Regions from separate parts of the Clostridium cylindrosporum DSM 605 genome, predicted to be linked through region 1. Evidence: predicted binding sites of a transcription regulator. Region 1 holds the regulator's gene; the other holds the start of a gene.
What was found. Region 1 encodes LexA, which represses DNA repair genes until DNA is damaged. Its sites were predicted from a motif close to CNAACANNTGTTNG; they were not measured.
Positions count from the first base shown of each region.

Region 2: uvrB (excinuclease ABC subunit UvrB) is a predicted target of LexA. The motif match lies at 3,530-3,543, and genes of this name have one in related genera.

Region 1 covers NZ_LFVU01000003.1:65,077-71,526, reverse strand. Annotated here, with positions in the region: gene proC (pyrroline-5-carboxylate reductase) at 145-942, shown strand; gene CLCY_RS01740 (tyrosine recombinase XerC) at 1,478-2,422, shown strand; gene CLCY_RS01735 (hypothetical protein) at 2,497-2,787, opposite strand; gene lexA (transcriptional repressor LexA) at 3,196-3,810, shown strand; gene CLCY_RS01725 (NAD(P)/FAD-dependent oxidoreductase) at 4,081-5,298, shown strand; gene gshAB (bifunctional glutamate--cysteine ligase GshA/glutathione synthetase GshB) at 5,367-6,450, opposite strand, start outside.
Region 2 covers NZ_LFVU01000028.1:358,235-364,684, reverse strand. Annotated here, with positions in the region: gene CLCY_RS12525 (glycoside hydrolase family 10-like protein) at 53-1,705, opposite strand; gene CLCY_RS12520 (hypothetical protein) at 1,888-2,178, shown strand; gene CLCY_RS12515 (P-loop domain-containing protein) at 2,282-3,358, shown strand; gene uvrB (excinuclease ABC subunit UvrB) at 3,556-5,514, shown strand; gene uvrA (excinuclease ABC subunit UvrA) at 5,526-6,450, shown strand, end outside.

The sequences.
Region 1 (6,450 bases):
CTTATTAATGGAAAAATAGGGTATATTTTAAACATTTTTTACATTAATATTAGTAAATTTGCTGAATAAGGTTGCTTGTTACAATGTATTTTCATTATAATTGTAGTAGTACTATTATATTATAAATACTTGGAGGTAATGATTATGATAGGTTTTATTGGTGCTGGAAATATGGGATTTGCTATTATAAAAGGAATGATTAATAAGGGTATTTCCCCTAAAGATATATGTGTTTATGATAAAAATAAAGATGCTTTAGAAAAACTTAATGCCTTAAATATAGACATATATGATACTGAAATTGAGGTTTCAAAAAAATCAAAATATCTTTTTATTGCAGTTAAACCAAATATATATGACTACATACTAAACAAAATCAACACCTCAATAACCGAAGATACTATTATTATAAGTATTGCCGCAGGATATGAGGTGTCAAGGATTTCAGACATTATAGGTAATAAAAAAATAGTAAGAACAATGCCAAATACACCTGCTTTATGTGGTGAAGGCTTTACAGCAGCCTATTTTAATGAAAATATTAGTGAAAGTGAGAAAAATCAAGTTTTAGAACTTTTAAAAACCTTTGGAAAATGTTGCGTTGTAGAAAAAGAAGAGCTAATAAATTCATATTCAGCTGTTTCGGGAAGTGGTCCTGCCTATGTTTCTATTATAATTGAAGCTATGGCAGATGCAGCTGTTCTTTTAGGTGTTCCAAGATCCGACGCATATATCCTAGCAGAGCAAACAATTCTAGGGACAGCGAAACTTGCACTAGATACAAATCAACATCCTGCTATCTTAAAGGATATGGTTTGTTCACCTGGTGGAACAACAATTGAAGGAGTTAGAACTCTTGAAGAAAAAGGATTTAGAAGTGCTTTAATCGAATGTATAGTAAATACTTATAAAAAAAATATTGATATTAAAAACATTAGATAAGGTAGGATTACTTAATGATTGTAAGAATTATATTTTTTTTACTTGTTATAACTATATATTTACTGTTTCTTTTTTTTCTTATAAAAGATATAGGGCTTAATAATAAAAAAATTTCAAAAAAAACTAAAAAAGCTAAAAAGAACTAAAATAATAACTTTAAAACTTATTTTGGGAAATAATCATTTTGTAAATCCGATGATTATTTCCCAAAATGTCTATGGATATATATATATATTTTTATACCTTAAATATATATATATATAATTGATTAAAGGTATTTTATGGGTAAACTTACCTTTATTAACGTAAATTCAAAATAAACATCTATATTTCTTAAGAAAAAACCTAAAGAAACCTTTAAATTCAAATATATTAGGTTTTTTCTATACAGCAATATAAATACATTAAAAGCTAAAAATATCTCTTTAAAACCCATTATAACTATTCGCTAAATATCAATTTAGCGAATAGTGTAAAAAACTACGAAAAAGGGGATGATAATTTGCAAGAAATTTACTCAGATGATCTTCCATATATGCTTACCGAATTCCTTGGATACCTTTCAACTATAAAGGGAAAATCTCCAAATACAGTTGAGGGCTATAAAATAGATATAAGATTATTTTTAAAATTTGTTTTAAAACAAAAACATAGGTTAACTTCAGATGTCGAGGGAGTTTCTATTAGAGATATAGATGATGAGTTTATAAAAAATATCAGACTTGGAGATATATATTCCTTTATGAATTATGTAAATACCACAAGGGGTAACAGCCCCTACGCTAGAGCTAGAAAAGTATCTTCTATAAGGGTTTTTTTCACTTATCTAGAGCGACGTGTTAAGCTTATTACAGATAATCCAGCCAAAGACTTAGAATCACCTAAAATAAACAAAAGACACCCTGTTTATTTAACATTAAATGAAAGCAAAGACCTTTTAGAAAGCGTATTTGGCACTGTTGTAGGCAGAAATAAACAAAGAGACTTTGCTATGCTTACTCTTTTCCTTAACTGCGGGCTACGTCTCTCAGAACTTGTAGGCATTGATATTAGTAGAATTAAAGAAGATATTTTAACAGTTATAGGTAAAGGAAACAAGGAACGAACCGTTTACCTTCCTCCCATTTGTGTAAATTCTATTAATTCCTACCTTCAAGAAAGACCAATACCAATCACAGGTCACGAAGATGCATTGTTTTTAAGCGAGCAAAGACGCAGAATCAACAAGAGAACTGTAGAAAAACTAGTAAAAAAATATGCTGAATTCGCAGGACTTGACTCTACAAAGTACACTCCTCACAAACTAAGACATACAGCAGCTACTTTGATGTATAAACACGGAGGTGTTGATATTAGAGCCCTCCAACAGATTCTAGGTCACGAAAGTATATCAACAACTCAAATTTATACCCATGTTGATGATGAACAACTTAGAAAAGCTGCAAAGTCAAATCCACTTGCAAACTTCAATTTAGATTAATTAGTTTACGTAAATAATATTATGTAAACTAATTAAAGGATACATAATCATTTATGTATCCTTTTATAGATTATTTATTCATTTATATTTAATATATCCTCTAAATCCTTATAATATTGGTCTCTAATTTCCTCATGATCCTCAATAAAATCATATGGCATATCATCTTCTTCATCATTTTCCCTTTGAAAAACTTCAAAATCCTCGTATTCTCTATAGGAATCTACCTGATCCTTTATTATTCCTTCTATTTTTATTTCCATATAATCATTATCTTCAAACTCTATGCACTTTCCGCAACTATTACATATACTCATACCATCCAAGTCACATAAATCATTTATATCATTTTCATCAAAAGCCATTTTATACTTCACCTCTTTTTAAAAATAATCAATATACCTATTTTAATAAAACTAACCATCGTTGTCTACCCCTAACCTCAATTCTAAATATTTAAAATATTTCTTCATCTATCAATTTTAATTCTATTAATAATATTTAAATTATAGTTAATAATAAAAATATTATTATTTTTCACATATTTCAAACTAGTCATATTATATAAAAAATTAGAACTATATAGTCATAACTACATATTCAAAAAGTGTAATAAAGATATGTTTTTTCACTTTATTAAAATTCTGTTTTTTTACCAATTAATACGAACATAAGTTTGCAAATACAATGATGCCTATGATATAATGGATATAAAATATACTTGTAATAATAATTTAAAGTACATCTGAGTATAAACGAAGGGAGAACTTAAAATGCTAACTATAGACCTAACTGATAAGCAGGAAAAAGTACTAGAATATATTCGCAAAGAAGTTTATTCTAAGGGCTATCCCCCATCTGTTCGAGAAATTTGTTCTGCATTAGGCTTTAAGAGCACTTCAACCGTCCACGCTCATCTAACAGCTTTGGAAAAAAAAGGTGCAATTAGAAAAGATCCTACCAAACCACGTGCTATTGAAATAATCGAGGACTCAAAAATGAGACGTGAAATAGTTAGTGTACCAATTGTAGGAGAAGTTGCAGCAGGGGAACCTATTCTAGCTATAGAAAATGTTATAGACACCTTCCCTATTCCTCTCGACTACATAAAGTCTAATAATAAACTATTTATGCTTGAAGTTAAAGGCGAAAGTATGATTGAAGCAGGAATTAATAATGGAGATTATCTTATATTCGAAACATCTTTAACTGCTAATAATGGAGATATAGTTGTGGCTTTAATTGAAGACAGTGCTACGGTTAAAAGATTCTACAAAAAAGAGGATTATTTTGTGTTAAGACCTGAAAATGCTTCTATGGATGACATAATAGTAAAGGAATGTTCTATACTTGGAAAAGCCGTAGGCCTTTTTAGATCTATGAAATAACACGTTATAAAAATACTTACTAAAAAGGAATTACATACTATGTCTTTTATACTTTTTATTTCTATGTGTATTTCAACTTGCTTTCTTATATATTATACATATAATTTATTTAAAAACAGAAAATTAAAGACAAAACCAATAACCAGCTTTCCCTTTTCACTTACAGGAATAGCTGGTTATTTTACTATTCTTAACTAATTTTAATTTGCGAATAAACTTATTCCCTTTTGAAAATCATAAATACATATAAAACTTTTTAAGGAGTAAGTTATGAGTATACCATATGTTAGAGGAAAATCTATATTCAATTGCATTAATACCGTTCCAAAACAATATCCTTATCTTGTAAAGGACATAGAAACTGAAGTTATAATAGTTGGTGGAGGTGCTACAGGTGCAATTTTAGGATATTACTTTACAAAAAACGGAATTCCTTCTGTTGTACTTGAGAAAAGCAGAATTGCCCACTGTAGTACAGGAATAACTACTTCCCTACTTCAATACGAATTGGATTCTAGACTTGAAGAACTTAAAAACTACGGTTCCTTAGATAAGTTTATAAATGCTTATAAACTTGGACTTAAAGCTCTAGATGAAATAAAAGATTTTATAGATGCATACGGAAATAAATGTGACTATAAAGTTAGGGACACCTTATTTTATACTTCTAAGTCTCTAGAATATAACCAAGTTGAAAATGAATATAAATTAAGACAAGATAGTGGCTTTGATGTTGAATTTATTACTCCATCAAACAACCCATTTAGTTTTAATGTAGAGGCAGGTGTATATTCTATTAATGGTGGAGCAGAGCTTGATCCCTATAAATTTACACATCAACTACTTGATGCTTCTACTCAAAATGGTTTAAGGGTCTATGAAAATTCCGAGGTAATAGATGTAAATTTCCTTGAAAATGAAGTTGAAGCTATAACAAAATATAATCACAAAGTTAAAGGAAAGATTTTAATAGTTGCAACAGGATATAATACCTCCCTTTTTACAAATAGAAATTTTGGAACAAAGTATACGACTTTCAATGTTGCTACAAAGCCATTGAAAGAAATTAAGGGCTGGCATAATAATGCGCTTATCCGCGATAATAAGGGAACATATAATTACTTTAGAACCACAAACGATAATAGAATAATTGCAGGCGGTGAGGATATCTCCTTCTTACCTGATATATTTAATGAAAAAGCTGCTAGAGAAAGTTATGATATACTTGAACAAAAGATTAAACATATGTTTCCAAGTATACCTAATATACAGATTGAGTATAAATATTGTGGCACATTTGCATCTACTAAGGATAACCTAGGCTTTATTGGAAAAGATCCTAAACAAGATAAACTTTTGTATTGTCTCGGCTACGGTGCAAATGGAATCCTATTTGCAATTTTAGGAGGATTAATGTTACCTAACTTATATAAAGGTAGCTATAATACTGATTTAGACTTATTTAAAGTAGATAGATTTGATTCTTAAAAATTAGAAAAGGAGCTGTTTCAAAACGATTCTCTAAAATCATTTTAAAACGACTCCTTCTTTAATCTTTATTTTACAAACCCAAGCAGTCTTAGTACTTTTTCTGCAATTTTTCTTTCTACTCCTTTATAAGGGAATGAATGAATGTGTATTGCAGGATTGAAGTTTAGTTCTATTATTGCATATGGGGAATTTTTATCTGTATAGTCCTCTATCATAAGGTCTACTCCACATATTTTTGCATCTACTGCTCTTGCAGAGGCTACAGCTATATCCTTAAATCTTTGAGGCATAGTATCAGTATAATCAATACTGTCTCCACCTGTGCTTATATTAGAATTTTCTCTTAAATATACAATTTCATCTACCTTTGGTATATATTTTGTATCTAGACCTCTTTGGCTTAAGAATAAATCTACATGCTTATCAAGTTTAATCTTTTCAAGAGGTGTCTTATATCCTTTTCCTCTTAAGTAACTTTTATTCTTTTCTTCTACAAGCTCTTCAATATTCATTGTACCGTTTCCAATTACATTTGCAGGTACTCTATTTAATACTCCTGCAACTTCGTCTCCTATAACAAGAAACCTAAATTCTTTCCCCTTAATAAATTCTTCTATAAGAACAGTTACATCATTTTCAAATGCAATTTCAAATGCCTTTATAAGGTCACTTGCTCTTGTTCCATCTGGGAATATACTTATACCAATTCCAAAGTTAGTACTCTTAGGTTTTATAACTACTGGAGTATTAATAAACCTTTTAACAGAAGAAATCGCATCATCCAAACTATCAAATTCTTCTCCAAGTGGCACTCTAATTCCATGCTCTTTTAACACCTTCTTAGTTACTACCTTATTCTCCATCATTAGAACTGTAGAATAACTGTCCATTGATGTTTCTGTTGCCTGCTTTATATATTCTTTCTTATTTCCCTTTGAAAGAGAAATAAAGTTTTCCTTCCTATCTAAAATATCAACTGTAATTCCTCTTTTAATAGATTCTTTCATAAGAATTTGAGTTGAAAGCTCCATATCTTCAAATCCTACCATTTTAAATCTATTTTGATATGCACTATCTTTATAAGCTTTAGCTAAACTCATATTAGCCTTTATATAGCCTTCTTCTTTAGTTTTTTCAGTTATTTTATTT
Region 2 (6,450 bases), on a different contig from region 1:
ATATACTGTATATTAACATGAAATAAAGCCCCTGCATTAGCAGGGACTTTAACTAATTAATTTTAAATTGTTTAATTATGTTTCCAGATGAATCTAATGCTTCTATTATATAAGTATACTTAGTAGATAATTTTATAGTAGTATCGTTATATGCTAGGTAAGTTGCACTACCGCTTCTATTAACTGTTTTAAGTAAGTGAGTAGTACTTTGTGTATTAACAGCCTCTGAACCTGTAAATCTATATATATTATAAGATTTTGATGTACTAGTCTTACTATCAATCCAAACAAGTCTATTACTTACTCCAGTGGAATATACTCTTAACTTTTCAGTAGGGTAGCTAGGAGTTACCGATACACTGCCGGGAATAGATACTTTACTAGTATAGAAACTAGAAACTAGAGTAGTTTTAAATCCAACTATATTAGATTCTAAATCCCTTAAGCTGAAAAATGAACTTCCCTTAACATTAGCGTTATTTCTGCTATAAGTTATTTGGTTTGGTATTTCAGATGGATTTTTCCAGTCAGCTACTTCATTAGTATTTGCTTCACCATCCCTATATTTATATACCGCATGTCCTATGTATAAATTACACTTAGTTCCTTGAACGACATTTCCCCACCAATCAACTAGAACTTTATATGAAGAAATACTGTTATTCATTGACCAATATAATTGTGGAGTTATGTAGTCTATCCAGTTATTTTTAACCCATTTTCTAGTGTCTGCAAATATATCATCATAACTTGATAGGGAGCCAGAAGACACAGCGGAACCTTCGCCTTCAGGACTTCCAGATGGATGCTTAGATTTGCTTCCCCATATTCCAAATGGACTTATTCCAAACTTAACATCTGATTTAGCACTTTTTATTTGTGTATTAAGGTTTTTGATTAGATTATCAATATTGTTTCTTCTCCAATTTTCAATTGAGCTAAATCCAGTTCCATATTTTTTATATGTTGCTATATCAGGATTTGTAGTTTTAAATCCACCATATGGATAAAAATAATCATCAAAATGTACTGCATCTATGTCATATTTTTTTACAACTTCCATAACTGTATCTATAACAAATTGTTGAGCTTTAGGTTCTCCAGGGTTTAAATACAGTTTTCCATTATAAAGCATTACAGCATCAGGGTTTTTTCTAGCAAAGTTATTAGAACTTAAAGTAGCTAAAATTTGCTCCTTTGTTTTCCCAGTTTGTGCTGATTCTGTGACCCTATATGGATTAAACCATGCATGAAATTCCATGCCCTTTTTATGAGTTTCAGATACCATATATGCTAGTGGGTCGAATCCTGCCTCAGGTGATTTACCTTGAGTTCCAGTAAGATACTTTGACCATGGATTTAAAGTAGATGGATAAAAGGCATCATTAGCTGGTCTAACTTGGAAAGTTACAGCATTCATATTCATAGAATTAAAGGCATTTAATACCCTTGTATATTCAGATTTAAATGCACTTGCACTCCCATTTGTTTGTTTAAAGTCCAAATTCCAAATTGTAGATACCCAAGCACTTCTAAACTCAGCATTAGGTTTTGTTTCAGCATGTACTACTTTTGTATCACCAAATGAAGATACTTCCTTGTTTGATGATAGTTTAATTGAAACTGTTCCTAGTAGTAGCGTACTGCAAAGCACAGAGGCTACTAATTTTTTATTAAATAGTTTTTTAAACGGAATAGTAAACAAAGATTCCCCCCCTTTTTAGTACTAATTAGACAAAATACCTTAATATGCTTATATATTAACATATTGTGTAGTAAAATAGTATTAATTTTAAAACAAAATATACTAGTAAAGGTAAGTTTTCTAATATATTATTAGAGTATAAGATGTTTTATGTTACTATAGGTCTATGGAGGGATGTTGTAATGATAGAAATGGTATTATTAAGTGTTTTAATGGCTCTTTTTGTTTTTAGAATAATAAAAAATAAAAAAGTACATGATATTGCAGTATTTTTGGTACTTTTGATTTGCATATTAATAAGGCTTCCAATAGGACAGGATATACCAAAGTCTTTATATGTTACTATTTCTCTGGGACTTGCTATAATAGCTGTTTTATCTTATTTGAAAAGTAAAAATGATGCATTTAAAGAGGCAACAAAATTAAAAGATAATCCAAAAGAAGAGTCATCAGATAATGAGTTAAGAAGCTAATTGTAGCTTCTTTTTTTATACCTTCAAATGTAACCTTTTTTTTATTTTTTCATATTATATAGATAGGAAGTAACTTATTGTAAATACTGTTTGGAGGATGGTTATGAGTAAATGTAAATCTTATTTAGTTGCAGCAAATACCTGTGAAGGGTTTGTGTCATACTTTGATGACTTTCTAAAAGAGGCTAAAAGAATACTTATACTAAAGGGAGGCCCTGGATGTGGAAAGTCCACATTTATGAAGAAAGTAGGTAAAAACTTACTAGATAAGGGATATAGCGTAGACTTTATTTACTGTGCATCTGATAGTGATTCTTTAGATGCAATATTTGTGCATGGTATAGATTTAATAATAGTTGATGGTACAGCACCACATGTAATAGATCCTAAGTATCCAGGTGTTGTAGATAGTATACTGAATTTTGGAGAGTACTTTGATGAGGAACACTTAAGAAAAAAAGGAGAAGAAATAAAGAATATTATAGATACTAAATCTAATGAGTATAAAAAGTTATATGAGGTTCTTAAAAATGCTAAGGTTATACATGATAAGATTGAAAAAGAGTATTTAATTGGAATGAATTTTGAAAGAGCAAATGAGATAGCAAATTTTCTAGTTGAGGAAATAGTACCTGAGGGAGAAGAGAAAGTAGGTAAAGAAATTCAAAGATTTTCTGGAGCACTAACTCCTCAAGGGCAGGCAATATTCTATGATGATTTAACATCTGATATTAAGTCAAAATATATTATTAAAGGAAGAGCAGGCTCTGGTAAGTCAACTCTTATGAGAAAGGTTGCAACCGCAGCACTTTCAAAGGGATATGAAGTAGAGGTATATCACTGTGGACTAGATCCTAAAAGTCTAGATATGATAATTATACGAGACCTTTCAGTTGCAATTCTTGATGGAACAGCACCGCATGTTGTTGAACCTTCTGAAAATGACAAGGTAATAGACATGTATGTTGAGTGTATAGATAAGAATATTGTTGATGAAGAAGAGGGGATACTTGTATCTGTAGGGGAAGAATATAGAAAAGAAATTGAAAAGGCTAAGAGTATTTTTAAAGACATTAAATCTCTTCATGAAAAATTAGAAGGTATATATGTTAAAGCTATAGATTTTTCCAAGGTTGATAAGGTATATGATAAGGTATTAGATGACATATTAAATATGTAAGAATAATCAAGAGGCTATCTTAAGAATATTTAGATAGCCTCTTGATTTTTACAAAAAATACAGTAATAACAATATTAATATTTAAAAACACTTTAAATGAGATATAATAATTATTAATAAACTATTATTTTACTTATTGTGAATTAGAAAAATGATGTTATAATGTATATACGAACTAATGTTCTGGGGGTTGGATTATGAATGAGTTTAAAATTGTTTCAAAGTTTAAGCCTACAGGGGATCAACCTGAGGCAATAGATAAAATAGTAAAAGGAATTAATAATGGAGATGCTGCAGAAACCTTACTTGGAGTTACAGGGTCTGGAAAAACATTTACTATGGCAAATATTATTGAAAGATGTCAAAGGCCAGCATTGGTTCTTGCCCATAACAAGACACTTGCAGCACAACTTTGTAGTGAGTTTAAGGAGTTCTTTCCAAGTAACTCAGTAGAGTACTTTGTAAGTTACTATGATTATTATCAACCTGAGGCATATGTACCTCATACAGATACATACATAGAGAAAGATGCATCTATCAATGATGAAATAGACAAACTTCGTCATTCAGCAACCTCAGCATTATTAGAAAGACGAGATGTTATAGTTGTTGCAAGTGTATCTTGTATATATGGTCTTGGTAATCCTAATGAATATAAAAGTCTTATGTTATCCCTTAGAGAAGGTATGGAGAAGGATAGGGATGATATTCTAAAAAGGTTAGTTGATATTCAATATGAAAGAAATGATATTAATTTTACTAGAGGAACGTTTAGGGTTAGAGGAGATGTTATTGAGATTTTTCCAGCTTCATCCTCAGATAAAGCAATTAGAGTTGAAATGTTTGGTGATGAAATAGATAGATTATGTGAAATTGATGTTTTAACCGGTGAAATTTTAGGTAGAAGAAGTCACATAGTTATATTTCCGGCTTCACACTATGCTGCTTCAAAGGAAAAAATAGAAAATACAATCTCAATAATAGAGGAAGAATTAGAAGAAAGACACAAAGAGTTAATAGAAGAAGATAAATTGCTTGAAGCTCAAAGAATTAGACAAAGAACTAATTACGATATAGAAATGCTCAAGGAAGTAGGGTATTGTTCAGGGGTTGAAAACTATTCAAGATTATTTGATGGAAGAAATCCAGGAGAGCCTCCATTTACCTTAATTGATTATTTCCCAGATGATTATCTTCTATTTATAGATGAATCACATGTTACACTTCCCCAGGTTAAAGCTATGTATGGCGGGGATAGATCCCGTAAGGATAATCTTGTTGATTTTGGCTTTAGATTGAAAAGTGCATATGACAATAGGCCTTTAAAGTTTGAAGAGTTTGAGAAGAAAATGGGTCAAACAGTATTTGTTAGTGCAACTCCATCTAAATACGAAGTGGAACATTCAGAAAATATAGTAGAACAAGTAATAAGACCTACAGGATTACTTGATCCTGAGATTGAAGTTAGACCTATTAAAGGTCAGATTGATGATTTAATTGGCGAAATCAGAAATACTATTGACAAAGGCTTTAGAATACTTGTTACTACACTAACTAAGAAAATGTCTGAGGATCTTACTGATTATTTAAAGGAAATAGGAATTAAAGTTAGATATCTTCATTCAGATATAAATACTATAGAAAGAATGAAAATTATAAAGGAACTAAGACTTGGAGAATGTGATGTTTTAATTGGTATTAACCTTTTAAGAGAGGGACTTGATATACCAGAAGTAGCATTGGTTGCTATACTTGATGCAGATAAGGAAGGTTTTTTAAGATCGGAAACCTCACTTATACAAACAATAGGTAGGGCAGCTAGAAATTCAGAAAGTAAAGTAATAATGTATGCTGATGTTATAACAAGATCAATGAAAACTGCAATAGATGAAACAGAAAGAAGAAGAAAAATACAAAAGGATTATAATGAAGAGAATGGAATAATTCCTACTACTATAATAAAGCCTATTCATGACGTTATTGAAGTAAGTAAGGAAATTAAAGAAGAAGATATTCCTTCAATAGACGATGAAAATTTAAATGATGTAATTAGAATTATAGAAGAAGAGATGTTAAAAGCTGCTGAGGAGCTTGATTTCGAAAGAGCTGCTGCTCTTCGTGATAAGATAAAGGCACTAAAAGGAAAAGAGAACTAAGAGGTGACTATATGGAGAGGGATAAAATTATAATAAAAGGTGCAAGAGAAAATAACCTAAAAAATATAGATATTGAGATACCTAGAAATAAGTTTGTTGTCTTAACTGGATTATCAGGATCTGGTAAATCATCACTTGCATTTGACACAATATACGCAGAGGGACAAAGAAGATATGTGGAATCACTATCAGCATATGCAAGGCAGTTTCTTGGACAAATGGATAAACCAGATGTTGATTATATAGAAGGATTATCTCCTGCAATATCAATAGATCAAAAAACAACTAATAAAAATCCACGATCAACTGTTGGAACAGTAACAGAAATATATGATTACTTGAGACTTTTATATGCTAGAGTAGGTACTGTTTATTGTCCTTCATGTGGAAAAGAAATCGAGAAACAAAGTGTTGATCAAATGGTAGATAAAATTATGACTTTTCCAGAAAGAACAAAACTACAGGTTCTAGCTCCTGTTATAAGAGGAAGAAAAGGAGAACATGCAAAGTTATTAGAGAAGATTAAAAAAGATGGATTCGTTAGGGTTCGAATTGATGGAGAAATACATGAACTTGAAGAAGAAATAAAACTTCAAAAGAATATAAAGCATAATATAGAAATTATAGTTGATAGACTTATTATTAAGGAAGGGATAGAGGGAAGACTTTCAGATTCTATAGAAACATCACTTAAACTCGCAGAGGGTCTTGTTATAATTCAGGAGATAGATGGGGAAGAAAGCCTTTTCAGTGAAAACTTCGCATGCCCTGATTGTAACTTAAGTATAGAAGAGATAACTCCTAGAATGTTCTCCTTTAATAGTCCCTTTGGTAAATGCGAAAAGTGTGATGGACTTGGAAATCTAATGGAGATATCAAGGGAACTTGTTCTCGATACAACGCTTTCTATAAATCAGGGAGCGATTAAGTCTTGGA